DNA from 2 places in the Ectobacillus sp. JY-23 genome. Region 1 is predicted to be linked to the other one. Evidence: predicted binding sites of a transcription regulator. Region 1 holds the regulator's gene; the other holds the start of a gene.
The links. The regulator LexA, encoded in region 1, represses DNA repair genes until DNA is damaged. The targets are predictions, from matches to a motif close to CGAACATATGTTCG.
Positions count from the first base shown of each region.

Region 2: the regulator LexA is predicted to act here: its motif matches at 3,000-3,013, upstream of MUG87_RS07310 (DNA polymerase IV).

Region 1 is NZ_CP095462.1:1,044,485-1,053,812, reverse strand. Features, by position in the region: gene hflX (GTPase HflX) at 1-1,085, shown strand, start outside; gene MUG87_RS05495 (methionine gamma-lyase family protein) at 1,078-2,343, shown strand; gene MUG87_RS05490 (MerR family transcriptional regulator) at 2,573-2,917, shown strand; gene glnA (type I glutamate--ammonia ligase) at 2,970-4,304, shown strand; gene MUG87_RS05480 (DUF6843 domain-containing protein) at 4,924-5,448, shown strand; gene MUG87_RS05475 (hypothetical protein) at 5,836-6,039, shown strand; gene lexA (transcriptional repressor LexA) at 6,110-6,724, opposite strand; gene MUG87_RS05465 (YneB family resolvase-like protein) at 6,917-7,570, shown strand; gene MUG87_RS05460 (DUF896 domain-containing protein) at 7,610-7,849, shown strand; gene MUG87_RS05455 (CarD family transcriptional regulator) at 8,020-8,490, shown strand; gene tkt (transketolase) at 8,852-9,328, shown strand, end outside.
Region 2 is NZ_CP095462.1:1,404,785-1,414,112, forward strand. Features, by position in the region: gene proI (pyrroline-5-carboxylate reductase ProI) at 1-636, shown strand, start outside; gene rnz (ribonuclease Z) at 661-1,584, opposite strand; gene MUG87_RS07310 (DNA polymerase IV) at 1,779-2,984, opposite strand; gene MUG87_RS07315 (M20/M25/M40 family metallo-hydrolase) at 3,155-4,270, opposite strand; gene MUG87_RS07320 (acyl-CoA carboxylase subunit beta) at 4,365-5,915, opposite strand; gene mce (methylmalonyl-CoA epimerase) at 5,908-6,327, opposite strand; gene prli42 (stressosome-associated protein Prli42) at 6,497-6,589, shown strand; gene MUG87_RS07335 (L,D-transpeptidase) at 6,833-7,351, opposite strand; gene MUG87_RS07340 (aromatic acid exporter family protein) at 7,382-8,362, opposite strand; gene MUG87_RS07345 (hypothetical protein) at 8,480-8,764, shown strand; gene MUG87_RS07350 (amino acid ABC transporter ATP-binding protein) at 8,792-9,328, opposite strand, start outside.

The DNA.
Region 1 (9,328 bases):
TGGCTGCGCTTGTCAAAGAAACAGAGCCAGATGTTGTTATTTTTAATAACGAATTAACACCGAGTCAGATTCGCAACTTGTCAAATGAGCTGGAAGCGCGTGTTATTGATCGCACACAACTAATTTTAGATATTTTTGCGCAGCGTGCGAAATCGCGCGAAGGTAAGCTACAGGTAGAGCTAGCACAGCTAAAATACGCCTTGCCTCGCCTTGTAGGACAGGGAGAAGGGTTATCCCGCCTTGGTGGAGGTATTGGTACGCGTGGTCCGGGTGAAACAAAGCTTGAAACAGACCGTCGTCATATCCGTAGTCGCATCGATGAAATTACAGGACAGCTGGCGGTCATTGTGGAGCACCGCAAGCGCTATCGTGAGCGCCGGAAACAAAACAGCACCTTTCAAATTTCGTTGGTGGGCTACACAAATGCTGGTAAGTCGACACTCTTCAATCGTTTGACAATGGCAGATACGTTTGAAGAAAATTTGTTGTTTGCAACGCTCGACCCAACGACGCGTAAAATGCAGCTACCATGCGGCTATACTGTTTTATTAACAGACACAGTTGGATTTATTCAGGATTTGCCTACAGCATTAATTGCCGCGTTTCGCTCTACACTAGAAGAGGTAAACGAGGCAGATTTTATTTTACATGTGGTAGATTCATCTGACGCGAACTATGCAGGACATGAAAAGACAGTAAAGACTCTGCTGCGTGAAATGGAGGCAGAGCAAATCCCTGCTCTTACCCTATATAATAAAAAAGATAGAACAGGACCGTCTTTTATTCCGTCTCCCCATGGTGAGCACGTTCATGTTAGTGCGTTTAATACAGAAGATTTACAAATGCTCAGAAATTGCATTGAAGCTGAGATGAAAAAGTTAATGAATCCTTATCATATTCAAGTTCCAGCTAAAGAAGGACGCTTACTTACACTTTTGCGGACGGAAACCATCTTAGAAGAAATGACGTTTTGTGAAGATACACATCTGTACGTATGTGTAGGATACGTGTTTGCGAATTCTCCGCTCAACGGACAAATAAACAGATATACAGCACGAAAAGGAGAAGAGAAATTTGATGTTTAACAGATTAAAGCATGGGGAACAGTTGGCCCCGCTTGTACAAGAGACTGAGGCAATGATTGCCGCTGCTCATAAACGAGTAGATGATATTGCGGAAAGTAATCAATTCCGCGTTTTAGAAAGCTTTCGCAAGCATAAAATCAGTGACTCTCATTTTATTCCAACAACAGGATATGGCTATGACGATATTGGCAGAGATACACTTGAAAAAGTATATGCTGATGTATTCGGTGGAGAAGCAGGGCTGGTACGTCCGCAAATCATATCCGGTACACATGCCATTTCTACGGCGCTCTTTGGTGTGTTGCGCCCTGGTGACGAACTTGTTTATATTACAGGTAAACCGTATGATACGCTGGAAGAAATCGTAGGTATTCGCGGCAAAGGCATCGGCTCATTTAGAGAGTATAACATTGGCTATCGCACTGTTGATTTGCTCAATGGCGGGGTGGATTGGGAACGTGTTAAAGAAGCTATTAGCCCGCAAACGAAGATGATTGGCATTCAGCGTTCCAAAGGTTATGCAACAAGACCGTCGTTTACTGTGGCCGAAATTGCGGAAATGATTCGATTTGTAAAAGAAGTTAAGCCGGATGTTGTAGTGTTTGTAGATAATTGTTACGGTGAATTTGCAGAGGAGTTGGAGCCTTGTCATGTGGGAGCAGATTTAATTGCGGGTTCACTTATTAAAAATCCTGGTGGCGGCATTGTCAAAACCGGTGGCTATATTGTCGGCAAAAAGCAATACGTAGAGGCGTGTGCGTATCGCCTCACTTCACCTGGTATCGGAGCGGAGGCTGGGGCGTCTTTATACAGCTTACAGGAAATGTATCAAGGCTTTTTCTTGGCCCCCTACGTAACAGCACAAGCCATAAAAGGAGCTATTTTCACGGCAGCCTTTTTAGAAAAGCTTGGTATGAACACATCCCCTAGATGGGATATGCCGCGAACAGATTTAATTCAATCCGTGCAATTTGATGACCGTGAGCGCATGATTGCCTTTTGTCAGGCCATTCAATATGCATCTCCAATTAACTCGCATTTTACGCCGTATCCGAATTATATGCCCGGTTATGAAGATGATGTCATCATGGCAGCTGGTACATTCATTCAAGGCGCTAGCATTGAATTATCCGCAGACGGTCCCATTCGTCCGCCGTATGTTGCTTATGTACAAGGTGGCCTCACTTATTCACATGTTAAAATTGCAATTTGTTCTGCCATCGATTCGTTACTCGAAAAGGGGCTACTTTCTTTATAAAGTTTCTGTAAAAAGAGCAGGGCTTGGGCATATAAATAAGGTGTACACATAGGATAAAAAGGTCATCTCATTTGGCGTGGAAACGGTTAAAAATAAATGTCATAAAAGCTAACATTTGTTGACACTATACATACCATAATATAAAATAAAGGCATGTTAAGGAGAAGGAGGAATTGAAGTGAGCAATCACGATCGACGCTCTACTCCGCTGTTTCCAATCGGTATTGTTATGAACCTAACGCAGCTATCTGCTCGCCAAATTCGCTACTATGAAGAGCACGGTCTCATCACACCGGTACGAACAGAAGGCAACCGCAGGCATTATTCTTTCAATGATGTCGATAAATTGCTTGAAATTAAAGATTTGCTTGATCAAGGCTTAAACTTGGCTGGTATTAAGCAAGTATTGGAGTTAAAAGCCACAGGTCAGGTGCAGCCGCCTCCAGTGTCTGAGGAGTCAAAACAAATTTCCGACGCAGAGCTCCGCAAGCTGCTTCGCGACGAACTGCATCAAGCGGGTCGTTTTAATCGCACTTCGCTTCGACAGGGCGATATGTCCCGATTTTTTCACTGATATTGGTTTTACATGTTTTCCATATAAAATGTTAATCAGGGGGAATCAGAAAATGGCAAAGTTTACAAAAGAAGACATTTTTCGTTTTGCGCAAGAAGAGAACGTTAAGTACATTCGTTTGCAATTTACCGACCTTTTAGGAATTATTAAAAACGTAGAAATTCCTGTAAGCCAGCTTGAAAAAGCATTGGAGAATAAAATGATGTTCGACGGTTCTTCTATTGAGGGCTTTGTTCGTATTGAGGAATCTGATATGTATCTCTTCCCTGATTTAGATACATGGGTTGTGTTTCCCTGGACTTCCGAGAAGGGGAAAGTAGCTCGCTTAATTTGTGATATTTACAATCCAGATGGCACGCCTTTCGCAGGGGATCCGCGCAATAACCTAAAACGTGTTTTAAAAGAAATGGAAGATCTTGGTTTCACGGATTTTAACTTAGGACCAGAACCAGAGTTTTTCTTGTTTAAGGTAGATGAAAAAGGAAATCCGACGCTTGAACTAAACGACAATGGTGGTTACTTTGATTTAGCACCTACGGACTTAGGTGAAAACTGTCGCCGCGATATTGTGCTTGAGCTAGAGGAGATGGGCTTTGAGATTGAAGCATCTCATCATGAAGTAGCGCCGGGACAACACGAGATCGACTTTAAATATGCAGGCGCATTAAAAGCATGTGATGATATTCAAACATTTAAACTGGTTGTAAAAACAATTGCGCGTAAGCATGGCTTGCATGCAACATTTATGCCAAAACCATTGTTTGGTGTAAACGGATCTGGTATGCACTGTAACCTGTCTCTGTTCCGTGGCAAAGAAAACGCATTTTATGATGAAAATGGTGATCTACAGCTAAGTGAAACAGCACGTCATTTCATTGCGGGTATCTTAAAGCACGCACCAAACTTCACTGCGGTTACAAACCCGACAGTAAACTCTTACAAGCGTCTTGTACCTGGATATGAAGCACCTTGCTACGTGGCGTGGTCCGCTCGCAACCGTAGCCCGCTTATTCGCATTCCAGCATCGCGCGGTCTTAGTACACGTGTAGAAGTGCGCAGTGTAGACCCGGCAGCGAATCCATATTTGGCGCTTTCCGTTCTTCTTGCGGCAGGTCTTGACGGTGTCAAAAACAAACTTGCAGCACCAGCACCAGTAGATCGAAACATCTACGTGATGACGCGTGCTGAGCGCGAAAAAGCGGGTATCGTAGACCTTCCGGCTACACTTGCACAAGCGCTTGAGAACTTAAAAACAGATGAAGTTATCTGCAACGCGCTTGGTGAGCATTTGCTAGAGCACTTTATCGAAGCAAAAGAGATTGAATGGGATATGTTCCGCACACAAGTTCACCCTTGGGAACGCGATCAGTATATGAGCATTTATTAAGCGGAGAAAGCCTTGACACTACTAGTGTTGAGGCTTTTTTCTTGATGTGGGCATAATCTGTTTTATTATAATCTGTATGGATTGCCCACTGACAGGTGCTTTATCAATTCTGTTCAATCTGGAGCTTATACTAAGGTAACATAGGGGGATGTGCCTAGCGATAATGTGTATATTAAGGTTATAGAAACGGCGTTCCAGTAGCAACAATAGCTGGTACTGAGTATATTCATACTAGTAGCAAAATATCTTCGTCTACTAAATCACTTGATGGTTATCTTGCGGCAAATATTTATTATGATATTAAAAGTGCTAAACAGTTACCTGCTGAAACATTTGCTGAAATAAAACCTAAGGGGCAACAAGAACAAATTCCACTCCCTGAGTATGCTAATCCTTTTGTAGAAATGGTAGTAGTTTTGTTTCTGGGGTCACGATCAAACACCTAACCATGAATTTGCTAAGATACTTGAAAATGATTCAGCAATTTATGAGATACTACATGAATCAAAGGTTGCGAGTTTTTATCACTTATTCCCTTTCATGCCTAACGCTGAATTTGCAGGATTTTCTCATAGGTGGGCTGTAAATTGACAGACTGAACTGATTAAGGAGGAGGAAATTGAGTAAAAAACTTGCTATTACTGTACTAACTATTATAGGTCTATTGGTCCTAATGTTTGGATTATGGGTTCGATATATAACAAAACCTGGAACAGATGAAGTATATTTAATTCCTGAAGGGCATACTGGATGTGTATTCGTACTTTATGATATCAAAGATGCGTTGCCTCTAAAGATTAAAAATAAAGTGATTACATACCAAATACCAAAAGATGGTGTTTTGAAAACATCATCTAATGAAACCTTTGGTTGGGCAAGAAAGAGTGGTTCTGGATGGCACGATGTAAAATATTATTATGTAAACGAAAACGGAGCGCGTGTTAAGGAACTGGGAGAAAAAAATATTCATAACCCAGGAAATTCTGGAATAATCTTGGAGGATACAAGTGGTAAAACAGTCAAATTGACTTACAGTGATTTTTTCTTGGGGAGTGAAAAAGATGCGCAAGATCCTTTTCAAGCTTGTTCTAATTTTGCCATGAAAGAAAAGTTATTAAATACCTATATAAAAAGTAACAATTAAATCTAATTTATTAAAAGAAAATAAGCACTATAATATAAACACAGTCTATGACTATTGTTAAAAGATTAATACATTAAAATTAGTAATAATCTAGCTGAAAATGCCATCTATCCAAGTGTCATCGGTTGGAAAAATCGGTTATTTTCTGTCCGTGAATTTAGTGCCAAGTTAATGCGATCAGTATATAAGTATTTATATAAGAAGAGAAAGCTTTGGTATCAATCATACCAAGGCTTTCTCTAATTCAGTAATATTCCATATGTAATCATGAGTAGAGTATAAATACCCAAGCAATTACGCGTGTAACACAACTATTTCTACTAATTCATGAATACGTTTGCAATGTTTTCCGTACATATAAATAACAATAACGGGGAGTTGATGAAGATGCAGCGAAAGATGGTCTATTTAGCATTATGTGATACGTGTGGCACTCCAAAACGTATTACGAAATATGCACTTCGAAATAGTTGGAGAAACAGTGCAGTGACAGAGGAATACTGCCATAATTGCCGACAGCATACTGAAATTCCTGAGCATCTGCGTAAAATTGCGAAAGAGCTGTACTTGTTTCAACATCGTAGTGTGTAAATGGAAGGCTCCCTGCTTTTGAGATGGGGGCTTTTCGGTTGAAATGATAAAAAAGAGCCGGCATGGGCTCTTAGTGAATGTTGCGGTATACACCGACTACTTTTCCGACAATGGAAACCTGCTTTAAGAAGATAGGCGATAGTGTAGCATTTTCCGGTTGTAAGCGGAAATAATCTTTTTCTTTATAGAAGCGCTTCACAGTTGCTTCGTTGTCTTCTGTTAAAGCAACGACAATTTCACCATTATTTGCAGATTGTTGTTGACGAACTACAACCAAATCACCGTCAAGAATGCCTGCTTCAATCATGCTGTCACCTTGTACTGTTAACATGAATACATGATCGGAACTTGAAACGAAGTTGGCAGGGAGCGGGAAATGGTCTTCAATATTTTCAACAGCGGTAATCGGTGAGCCGGCTGTTACTTTACCGACAATTGGGACATGTACGACTGGAAAAGATGCTATATTGTCTTCCTCTAAAATTTCGATCGCACGTGGCTTTGTCGGATCTCGGCGAATATAACCTTTCTCTTCTAAACGAGCAAGGTGACCATGTACAGTAGAGCTGGAAGCGAGACCTACTGCTTGGCCGATTTCTCGTACGGAAGGTGGATAGCCTTTTTCTTGCACCTTTTGTTTAATAAAATTAAAGATGTCCAGCTGTCGTTTTGACAATTTTTCCATAGCATATCACCTCGTTTTGTAAAAAATTATTATAAATAGTATATCATAGCATACTTTGATACACAAACATAAGTTCGAATGTATGTCTTTTTGTGCTATAATATAGAGACTTACATAAAATGATGATCCCTTCCTGCTTAAGAAGGTCTTTTACATGTTCTGCAGGCAAGGTTCAGATTGCGGAGGAGTACAATGAAAGCAGTTATTTATGCCAGGGTGAGCACGAAAAAAGATGTGCAGGAAACATCGCTCACTAGACAGCGTGATGAATTGTTACAAATGGCAGCAAACTACGGTATGCAGGTCGTAAAGGTAATTGAAGAGCAAGCGAGTGGATATGAGATTGAGCGTGAAGGTATTGTAGATATGCTCGATGCGGTAAAAGAGGGAGCGGATGTAGTTTTAATTCAAGACGAGACGCGCCTTGGTAGAGGAAATGCGAAAATTGCCCTTATGCGTTGTTTACAAAAAGAAGGTGTGCGTGTATATACACGTTCTCATAATGGGGAATTACAATTGTCTGATGCAGATTCTATGGTCCTTGATATCATTGCGATTGTGGAAGAGTATCAGCGCAAAATACATAATATGAAGATTAAGCGCGGTATGCAGCGAGCTGTGCAAAATGGTTTTCGCCCCGAGCGCAACTTGAAAAATCAACATATTAATAGCGGACGTGAAAAGAAAGAAGTGCCGATTGAAGAAATTGTTCGTTTACGTAAAAATGAGTTAACCTTTGCTGAAATTGCAGCCACACTTCGCGGTTTTGGGTATGATGTATCAAAAGCGACTGTTCACAGACGTTACCAGGAATACGAACGCGAACAGCTTGATATTGTAAAATAACTGTTGTATGATGTATATCATGAGGAAAGGAGAATGCCCATGTTACCAGCTGAAAAACTAAATCGCATTAATGAACTGGCTCGAAAGGCTAAGGCGCAAGGGCTGACTGAAGAGGAGCAGCAAGAACGTCATGCGCTTCGTCAGGAATACCTAAAAGCGTTTCGGGGCGATATGCTCACTCATTTAAAATCTATGAAAATTGTAGATGAAAAAGGAAACGACGTTACACCGGAAAAGCTCAAGCTGTTAAAAGCGGAAGGCAACGGTTTAGTGAATTAATAAAAGCGGCTTAGGCTGCTTTTTTTTTGTTTGTTTTTAAAAAGAAATATTTCTGAAAAAGATACGATAATATATTGACAACGATAAAAAGTAAATGTTAATATGATATATTTTACTATTTGTTGAAACTCTGTTATACTGATTATAGTAGTATTATGGAGGTGATTCATTTGTTTCAAATAGGTGATAAGATCGTCTACCCTATGCATGGTGCCGGCGTTGTCGAGGCGATTGAAGAAAAGGAAATTTTAGGTGAAACCAGAACATATTATATTATCCACATGCCGATTAATGATATGCAAATTATGATCCCAACCGGGAAAGCTTCTGCGGTAAGATATGTAGTGGACGGTGGTACGCTTGAAGATGTATTGTTTCAATTTGAGCATGGTGAGTCTGATCAATCGGTACCATGGAAACAAAGACACCGCATGAACATGGAAAAAATTAAAACAGGTGCGATATACGAAGGAGCCGAAGTTGTGCGCGATTTAATGCGGCAGCATAAAGGAAAGCCGCTTAATGCAAGCGAAAAGCAGTTATTAGACACGGCTCGTAAAATTTTTGTTAGTGAACTTGCTTTAATTAAAGGGCTGACAGAACGACAAGCTACGGACCTGTTGGAGAGTAAGGTGAGTTAAGAATAGAGTACCTACGCGACAGCGTAGGTATTTTTATTTTTGACTGTGTTTGAGCTTGACGTTACATTAGTAGTCGGCACTTGATGATTGAAATGAGGGTGTTGAGACTAGTGATTTAAAGGGGAGACCGGAGGCACATAGCAGTGAGGGGACTCTCTGAGCGCTTGTGGAAAGCGAATCTCCGTAATCAAAAACAACAACGAATTTGAGCAAAAGCTTTATTTTATTAGGTGTTATTTGTTCACTCTTGTGATTATGAGCAAAAAAGCACATATTTCTGCATACATGTTGTATAATACGATGTGGCAAGCTATCATATATAATGTGCCGCTTGGCAAATTGAATGAAGGGAATGAGTGTTATGTCACATTCAATCGAACAGCTTTCGATTAACACAATTCGTACACTATCTATTGATGCAATTGAAAAAGCAAATTCCGGACATCCGGGCATGCCTATGGGTGCTGCGCCGATGGCCTATACATTATGGACGAAATTTATGAATCATAATCCGGAAAATCCAACTTGGTTTAACCGCGATCGTTTTGTATTATCTGCAGGTCATGGCTCTATGCTGTTATACAGCTTATTACATCTGTGCGGCTATGATATGAGCATGGATGATTTGAAAAACTTCCGTCAATGGGGTAGCAAAACGCCAGGACATCCTGAGTTTGGCCACACACCAGGAGTAGATGCAACAACGGGCCCACTTGGACAAGGTATTGCGACAGCTGTAGGTATGGCAATGGCGGAGCGTCACTTGGCTGCCAAATACAACCGCGATAATTTTAACGTTGTAGATCATTATACATATGTTATCTGCGGAGACGGCGAC
Region 2 (9,328 bases), 360 kb from region 1:
GTTATTTTAGCTGTCAAACCGAAGGATGCTGCAGAAGCGATAAAATCTATAAAAGATTATGTTCATCAAGAGCAATTGATTATATCTTTAATGGCAGGCGTATCTACCGAGTCTCTTACAAACCTGCTAGAACAAAACAATCCCATTATACGAGCAATGCCAAATACGTCGGCAGCCATTTTAAAATCGGCAACAGTCCTCTCACCGTCCATTCATGCAACCGGGGTACATATAGAAATTGCAACTTCGATATTTGAAAAAATTGGTCTAGTTTCTGTTGTAACAGAAGAGCAAATGCATGCTGTCACCGCATTATCAGGTAGTGGTCCTGCCTATATTTATTATGTAGTAGAAGCTATGGAAAAAGCGGCTTCCCAAATTGGATTATGTGAGAACGTTGCCAAGCCTTTGATTTTACAAACCATGATTGGTGCAGCTGAGATGTTAATGGAAACACCCAAGCATCCATCGGTGCTACGAAAAGAGATTACTTCTCCAGGCGGGACAACAGAAGCTGGTATTGGTGTGCTCGAACACCATGATTTTCAAAATATCCTCGTTCGCTGTATTACTCGTGCTACCATGAGATCTCAGGAACTTGGTGAAGGCTTAACACAATTATTAAATAAAAAATAAAAGACGATGCAATGGCATCGTCTTTTATCTGGTCATCAGAAATTGCTTGAGGTCCTCTGCTAACTCTGTATATGGAAAAATATCACGAGCTTCTTGCAGCAGCTTCTCACTATCTTCTCCTTGATAACGCGAACTAATATGCGTCAGAATTAAACATCTCGCACTCGCTTTTTTAGCTACCTCAGCAGCCTGTGCTGTTGTGGAATGAAAATAGTTATATGCTTGTTCCCCTTCCGCTGCCGCAAAGGTTGCTTCATGAACTAATACATCCGCATTCTTCGCAAGTCTGATACTTGTCTCGCAATAACGCGTATCTCCTAATATTGTAACAATGCGCCCTTTTTGCGGTGCACCGACATAATCTTTTCCATGTAATTGTGTACCATCTTCTAGTGTAATACTATGACCAGCTTTCAATAATTTAAATGCTGGGCCAGGCTTGATGCCAAGAGCCAACAATTTGTCAACAAGAAGCGGACCCGCAATATCTTTTTCTATAATGCGATACCCAAAGCATTCGATACCATGTGACAATCTACCTGCTTCAATAATGAATTGTTCATCTTCAAATATAATACCCTCTTCTTCAATCTCTACCACATGAATCGGATATTTTACATGCGTTGTGCTCACTCGCATCGCTACTTCAATAAATTCCTGAATTCCTTTTGGACCGTATACAGTAAGCGGTGTTTCGCCACCTTGAAAAGAACGGCTTCCTAGTAAACCCGGTAACCCAAAAATATGATCACCGTGTAAATGTGTAATAAATATTTTTTCAATGCGGCGCGGCTTTACTGATGTATACAAAATTTGGTGCTGTGTTGCCTCACCACAATCAAACAACCACGTCACACCGCGCTCTTCCAATAACTGAAGTGCGATTGCAGAAACATTTCGTCCCTTAGCCGGCACACCGGCTCCTGTTCCTAAAAAAACCAAATCCATAATTCTTACCTCTTTTCCGACATCTATCCACTATCTTACGGAAAGCGGGCCCTATTAGCAATACAAAACGCCAGAACCATTTTCTTTATATTATAAGTTGTAAAGTATCAAACTGACTTGCATTAGTCTTATAACGTTTGGTATAGACTTCCTCATTATCTATAATGTTGTATTCATAGAAAAAGCATTTATATTTATTTTACACCCGTTTTATACGTATGAATTCCTCGTTGCACTGCACCTTCTCCATATTTATTACGCAATGTCGCGATTATATTCATAAGCGGCTCCTCTTTGGCATCTGCTTCAAAGGAAAACAAATCCAATTGCTTTCCTTCTTTATCCTTATCAGCTAGCTCTGTTGCGGTTATTCCTAAAAGGCGTACAGCTTCACCATTCCAATGCGCTCTCCATAAACGACAGGCGGCTGCAAACAAATCAGAGGTTGTTTCAATAGGCTCTAACAATTGTCTACTTTTATGTGTGATGCGCCGATTATGATATTTAATCGTCAGCTGCAGATTATATGTAATCAAGTTTCTTTTTCGTAAACGGATATTCACCATACTTGCGAGCTCCTCTAGCAGGCTATACACCACAGCTTCTTCGCCGGTATCAATAGGCAATGTCCTGGAACTTCCAATTGTTTTCGCTTGTATGCGTGTTTCAACAGGTCGTTTATCTATTCCATTTGCCTTTTGCTTTAATATAGGACCATTGACCCCCAAAATATGACGAAGGAGATAATCTTGTGCATGAGCAAGATCACCGATCGATTCAATGCCAACACTCTTTAGTTTTTCGGCCGTTTTCTCCCCAACGCCATGCATATGAAGCACATGTTTGGGCCACAATATGTCTGATATATCCCGCTTTCGTAACACCGTAATACCAAGTGGCTTTTTCATATCAGATGCCATTTTAGCAAGAAATTTATTAGGCGCAACTCCAATACTGCACGGCAGTCCCAATTGTTGCATGACTTCCTGCTGAATCGTCTTCGCAATTTGAAGAGGTGTACCAAGCTCATGGCACTCTGTAATGTCTAAGTACCCTTCGTCTATGGAAATGGGCTGTACTTTGTCTGTAAACTGTAAAAGGAGCGTAAAAAATGCAGCAGAAGCAGACCGGTACAATTCAAAATTTGGTCTTTTTACAATTAACTCCGGACAAAGCCGACGTGCTTCCCAAAGCGGCATAGTAGCGCGAACGCCTTGCGCACGCGCTTCATAACTACATGTCACAATAATTCCCTTACGCTCTTTTTCATTTCCAGCTATCGCAAGAGGCTTTCCTTTTAATGAAGAATCATTAACTGCCTCAACAGACGCATAAAAGCAGTTCATATCCACATGCAAAATCACGCGACCTTTTTTCGGATACATTTCTTTTGCTTCCATACCATCCCTCCAAAACGAACATACATTCCCATTATACAGTATGGTCCGTTTTGCTACAATATATACGCGAAAAGCAATAACATTTTACAGCTTTAGTCATTAGGTAACTAAAAAGGGCGCCCTAAAAGATTAGCCGTTTTCGCCACCTTTTAGAACCCCCTTTTTATCTATTACTTCACTGTTTCACGAATAATTGCCACCACAAGCTCTGCCGTTTTTACAAGCTCTTCAACTGGCATTTTTTCGTTTGTTGTATGAATTTCTTCATACCCTACTGCAAGGTTAACAGTCGGAATACCGTGACCTGCGATTACATTCGCATCGCTTCCGCCCCCGCTTTGATGCAGTGATGGTGTGCGTCCGATAGCTGTAATTGCACGCTTCGCCAATTCTACAACATGATCTCCATCTGCAAATTTAAAACCAGGATACATAACATCCACATCGACTTCAGCTTGCCCGCCCATCTCTTCTGCCGTGGAGATAAATGCTGCTTTCATTTTTTCAACCTGTGCGAGCATTTTTTCTTCCACTAAAGAACGAGCTTCTGCCAAAATAAATACATGATCGCATACAATATTTGTTTGTGTGCCGCCTTCAAAGCGCCCGATATTGGCAGTTGTTTCTTCATCAATACGGCCAAGCGGCATTTTAGCAATCGCCTTTGCTGCAATTGTGATTGCGGAGACACCTTTTTCGGGCGCTACACCAGCGTGGGCAGTCTTCCCCCGAATAATCGTTTTTAGTTTTGCTTGTGTTGGAGCCGCAACGATAATGTCCCCTACTTTACCATCGCTATCAAGCGCATAACCATATTTGGCTGTGATTAAAGAACGATCGAGTGCTTTTGCACCAACAAGACCGGATTCTTCTCCAACCGTAATAATGAACTCGACTTTACCATGTGGTGCATCGGTTTCCTTTAGTACACGAATTGCCTCTAGCATTGCTGCCAAGCCAGCTTTATCATCCGCTCCTAAAATCGTTGTACCATCCGTTACAATATAGCCCTCTTGCATAGACGGCTTAATTCCTTTCCCTGGCACAACCGTATCCATGTGAGCTGTAAAGTAGATGGTATCCGCCTCTACTTTGGCTGGTAGTGTACAAATTAAGTTACCTGCGCCATGTCCAGTTTGTGCCGTTGTATCGTCTTCAAACACCTCTACGCCAAGCGCAGAAAATTTCTCCTTCAATACTTTACAAATTTCTGCTTCATGCTTTGTTTCTGAATCAACTTGAACAAGCTCTAAAAATTCGTTTACTAAACGTTCTTGATTTATCATGTATGTGCCTCCTCTATTTCTTGTTATGTACAAGTTTCATTATAACAGAACTATATCAAAGTTACGAAAGGCGAGCGCATAGACGCTCGCCTTATTACAATGGGATATTGCCGTGCTTTTTTTTCGGACGCTCTTCCTTCTTATTGCGCAGCATGTCGAGTGCTTGTATCAATTTGATTCTTGTATCACGAGGGTCAATTACATCATCAACAATGCCATGCTTTGCTGCGACATACGGATTAGCAAATTTCTCACGATATTCCTCAATGAGCCGCGCCCTTGTTTCTTCCGGATTATCGCTGCTCTCAATCTCTTTGGCGAAAATGACATTTACTGCTCCTTGTGGCCCCATTACGGCAATTTCCGCATTCGGCCATGAAAACACCACATCAGCACCAATTGCCTTGCTGTTTAACGCCACATAAGCCCCGCCATACGCTTTACGTAAAATGACGGTAATTTTTGGAACTGTTGCCTCGGAATAGGCATATAGAATTTTTGCACCGTGACGAATAATGCCACCATGCTCTTGCTTGACTCCTGGAAAAAATCCTGTTACATCCTCAAACGTAATTAGCGGGATGTTAAAGGAGTCGCATAAACGAATAAAACGCGCCGCCTTATCAGACGAATCAATGTCAAGGCTGCCAGCCATAACCTTTGGCTGATTACAAACAAGACCGACCACTTCTCCTTTTACTCTTGCAAAGCCAGTCACAATATTTTTCGCAAAGTTTTTTTGAATTTCAAAAAAAGAACCTTCATCAACAACCCCATCAATGACATGACGTACATCATATGGTCGAACCGCATCAAATGGAATTACATCCGTTAAATCAGGGCGATAATCATCTTCATCAGGTGTACCATACATAAATGGACGTTCTTCGCAATTTTGCGGCAAGTAACTCAGTAGCATTCGCACAATCTCTAAAGCATTTTCCTCATCCGTAGCTGCAAAATGTGCATTTCCACTAATTGTGTTATGTACCTTCGCACCACCAAGGTCCTCGGCTGAAATACTTTCTCCTGTCACTGTCTCAATTACTTTTGGTCCAGTAATAAACATTTGGCTAGTTTTTTCTACCATAATTACAAAATCAGTGATAGCTGGTGAATACACTGCACCGCCAGCACAAGGTCCTAATATCACTGAAATTTGTGGGACCACACCTGAATAGATAGCATTTCGGTAAAAGATATGACCATAACCATCCAAGGATAATACACCTTCTTGAATTCTTGCACCACCAGAATCATTTAGCCCGATAATTGGTGCCCCGTTTTGCGCCGCCAAATCCATAACATTCGCTATTTTTTTGGCATGCATTTCACCAAGTGCTCCTCCAAACACGGTAAAATCCTGTGAAAACACATATATAGGACGCCCATTAATCTTACCGTATCCGGTTACTACTCCATCTCCTGGACCAGCCTTATCTCCCAGACCAAAATCACTGCAGCGATGCTCCATAAATGGATTTAATTCCATAAACGTACCAGGATCTACAAGTAGATCAATGCGCTCACGAGCTGTCAGCTTGCCCTTTTCGTGCTGCTTTTCAATCTTTGCGTCTCCTCCGCCTAACTCAATCTCTCGCTTTCTATCATATAAATCATTAATTTTTTCATAAATATCAACCATGTGTTTCGCCCCCCTTTTTCTCGCAAAGTTCATATAAAACGCCATGTGCAGACTTTGGATGCATAAAGGCGATACTCGCTCCCGCCGCACCGATGCGTGGAGAAGAATCAATCATTTGAATGCCATTTTGCTCCATCTCTTGAATTCTATCTGCAATTGTGTTCACACCTAGCGCCACATGATGAATGCCCTCTCCACGCTTATGAATAAACGTCGCAATCGGACTTTCTTTGCTTAAAGGTTCGAGCAGCTCTAATTTGCTTTCTCCCAACTCTAGAAAAGCTACCTTAACTTGCTGCGAGACTACCTCTTCAACTCCCAGCAATCGAAGCTTCAACACATTCGTATAAAATGGTAGCGCTTCCTCTAAAGATTGAACTGCAATTCCAATATGATCAATTCTTTGAATCATGACTTCCACCCCTTGTTGTACATGAATTGCAAAATTAGACATATATTTTCTTAATTCGCTGTTTCATGTCACTTCTCCTTGTTTTCAGAGAATTTCGAACAACAAAATCTTTATTGCCCCTTAAAAGCGTTCCAGCTACAATACAAGTAACAGACAAGGAGGTTATATTATGGGCAAAAAATCTCAAAAAGTTGTCGTTTACGTTATGCTGTTTTCGATGCTGATTACAACCTTACTTACAGGCTTAAGCATGTTTTGGTAGATAAAAAAGCAGAAGCGGCTTGTTTAGCTCCCTAGGGCTGAGGTTCTCGGCGCATAAAGGCGCTTTTTGCCTTAATGGGACGAGGTTCTCAGACCGGAGGAGCTAGCCGCTGTAGCTGGACAGAAGAAAAGCAGAAGCGGCTTGTTTAGCTCCCTAGGGCTGAGGTTCTTAAACTACGGAGACTGACAATCAGAAAAGACTGATATGAAAACCGTTTTAATCCGGTTTTCATATCAGCCTCTTTTATTCTCCTCTACTCATTGCCCCTTTTTCTTTCGCAAGCTGCTCAAATGATTTTTTTGTTCGAACAATTAATACCTTCGTACCAACGGGAACTTTTTCATATAAAGCTTCCACATCTTTCGGATACATCCGAATACATCCTTGTGAAATATACTTGCCGATTGAACTGGGCTGATTTGTACCATGAATGCCGTACTTGTTTCCTTCTGTACCTTTTGCATTAAACCCTATCCAGCGAGACCCTAACGGATTTTTAGGAGATCCACCGGGGATGTTGCCTTTTATATAATATGGATTTTTCACTTTCATAACCACATCAAACTCGCCTTCAGGTGTTAAATCATTCGTTTTCCCGGTCGCCACTGGATACACCTTTTGAATCATACCGTCATCAATGAAAGCCAGCTTATTATTTTGCTTATTCACAATAATATAAGGGTCTCCCACACGTGGGTTATCGCCAATTGGCCATATAGGGGACAATGAAACAAATAATAGTAAAGAAAGCAGCTGCAGCATTGAACGCCTCCTGGTAGTAAAAATTAAGAACTATGCACTTGTTTGGGCAGTTTGATACTGCATATTCTTCCCTTGGAACTCACTTTTAATGAGCAAATATTGTTCCATTTCATTGACGAGCTGATGCAGCATTGCGCGCGTTTCAAACTCTTCTCTCGTTTGCGGCAAAGGCATTTCTCGAAATTGCTCTCGCATTTCATGAAGCAAATGTAGCGATATCAAACCTGTGCTTTCAGGTCTGATAGCATGTGCAACATTTTCAATAAAATCCGCTATCATTTCAGCTTGTTCGTATGTCCATGATAAAGAGGCAACAAGCGGCATAACACGCTCTAAAATCTCAAATTGCCGGAAACGCATATTAAAGTAACGATAATAATAGCTGTCTTCTCTGACAAAATGATTTTCCAGCTTTTTAAAAGCCAGATCTCGCGCCTCCTTTAAAACAGATGCCGTTGTAATCAACTCTTGGCCATTCCATTGACGTTCCCGATCTCGTAAATACGCTGCCATCTCAGTTAAAATCACCTTAAAATGTGCTTCTACCTCATCCCGCATCCGTTCCAACTCTCGTTCCGCACTCGGCATATATAAATTAATTAACAGTGCAATACCAATGCCAATTGTCAAAATAGAAATTTCGTTTTCGATAGCATGCCATGTAATACTTTCCAATGAGTATAAATGCATTACAATAACCGAACTCGTTACAATTCCTTCTGGCACCCGAAGCATGACTGCAGTAGGTATGTATAAAAGTAATAAAATGCCAACAGCTAATGGATTGTAGCCAAGAATTTCAAATATCACAAACGAAAATAGCATCGCCAATAAACAAGCACCAAACCTTTGCAATGATGCCTCAAGTGATTTTTTCTTTGTGTTTTGCACACATAGGATAACTAAAATACCTGCCGAACTGTAAAACTGCAATTCAAATAATTGTGCAATAAAAATAGCAAATGCCGCGCCAACAGCTGTTTTTAAGGTTCGATATCCAATTCTAAACATTATTTCACCTCTCATGTTTATTTTAAAGGAAAGCAGGTGAAAATGTACTACATATTGCATAAAAGTATACTTTTGCGAATATATTGGACGCACCAATCTAACTTTAAAGGAGGATATATGCGCGCAATTCGCTTTTATCTCGGTATTTCCTTATTATACGGTCTTTATAAAGGATTATTTTTATTTTTACATTTAGAACTGCGCATTACCCTTCCATATGAAGCATTGTTGCAAGGGGCGGGTTTTATTTTGTACATGCTGTTTTCATTCTCTGTTTCCCCTGCCTATCTTAAACATTGGCGCTATACATTCGCTTTTCTGATTACCTCTGTTATTTGGACGTCTGATATTGTATGGATCTGGGTTTACCTACATATGTTTCTTCCTTTTGTGATGTACTAAAAAACAAAAAAAGAGGCACTTTGGCCTCTACAGCATTTTTTGTAAAAATTCCTGTGCACGTGCACTCTTTGGTGCGGTGAAAAATTCGTACGGAGGCGCATCTTCAACAAGATGACCGCCATCTAAAAACAACACCCGATCTGCTACTTCTTTCGCAAAGCCCATTTCATGTGTCACAATCGCCATTGTCATACCTGTATGCGCTAGTGATTTCATAACTTCAAGCACTTCTTTTACCATCTCAGGATCAAGGGCTGATGTTGGTTCATCAAACAACATGACCTCAGGCTCCATTGCGAGAGCACGTGCAATTGCTACACGTTGCTTTTGACCACCTGACAAACGTCCTGGAAATTCGTTGGCTTTCTCCAGCAATCCCACTTTCCCAAGTAACTCTTTTGCTTTTTGCTCTGCAACAGCTTTAGATACTCCCTTTACTGTAACTGGTGCATACGTTAAGTTTTCTAAGACAGTCATATGCGGGAACAAATGAAAGTGCTGAAACACCATCCCCACATTTTGACGTACTTTCATAATATCTGTTTTTGCATCTGTAACCTCTTT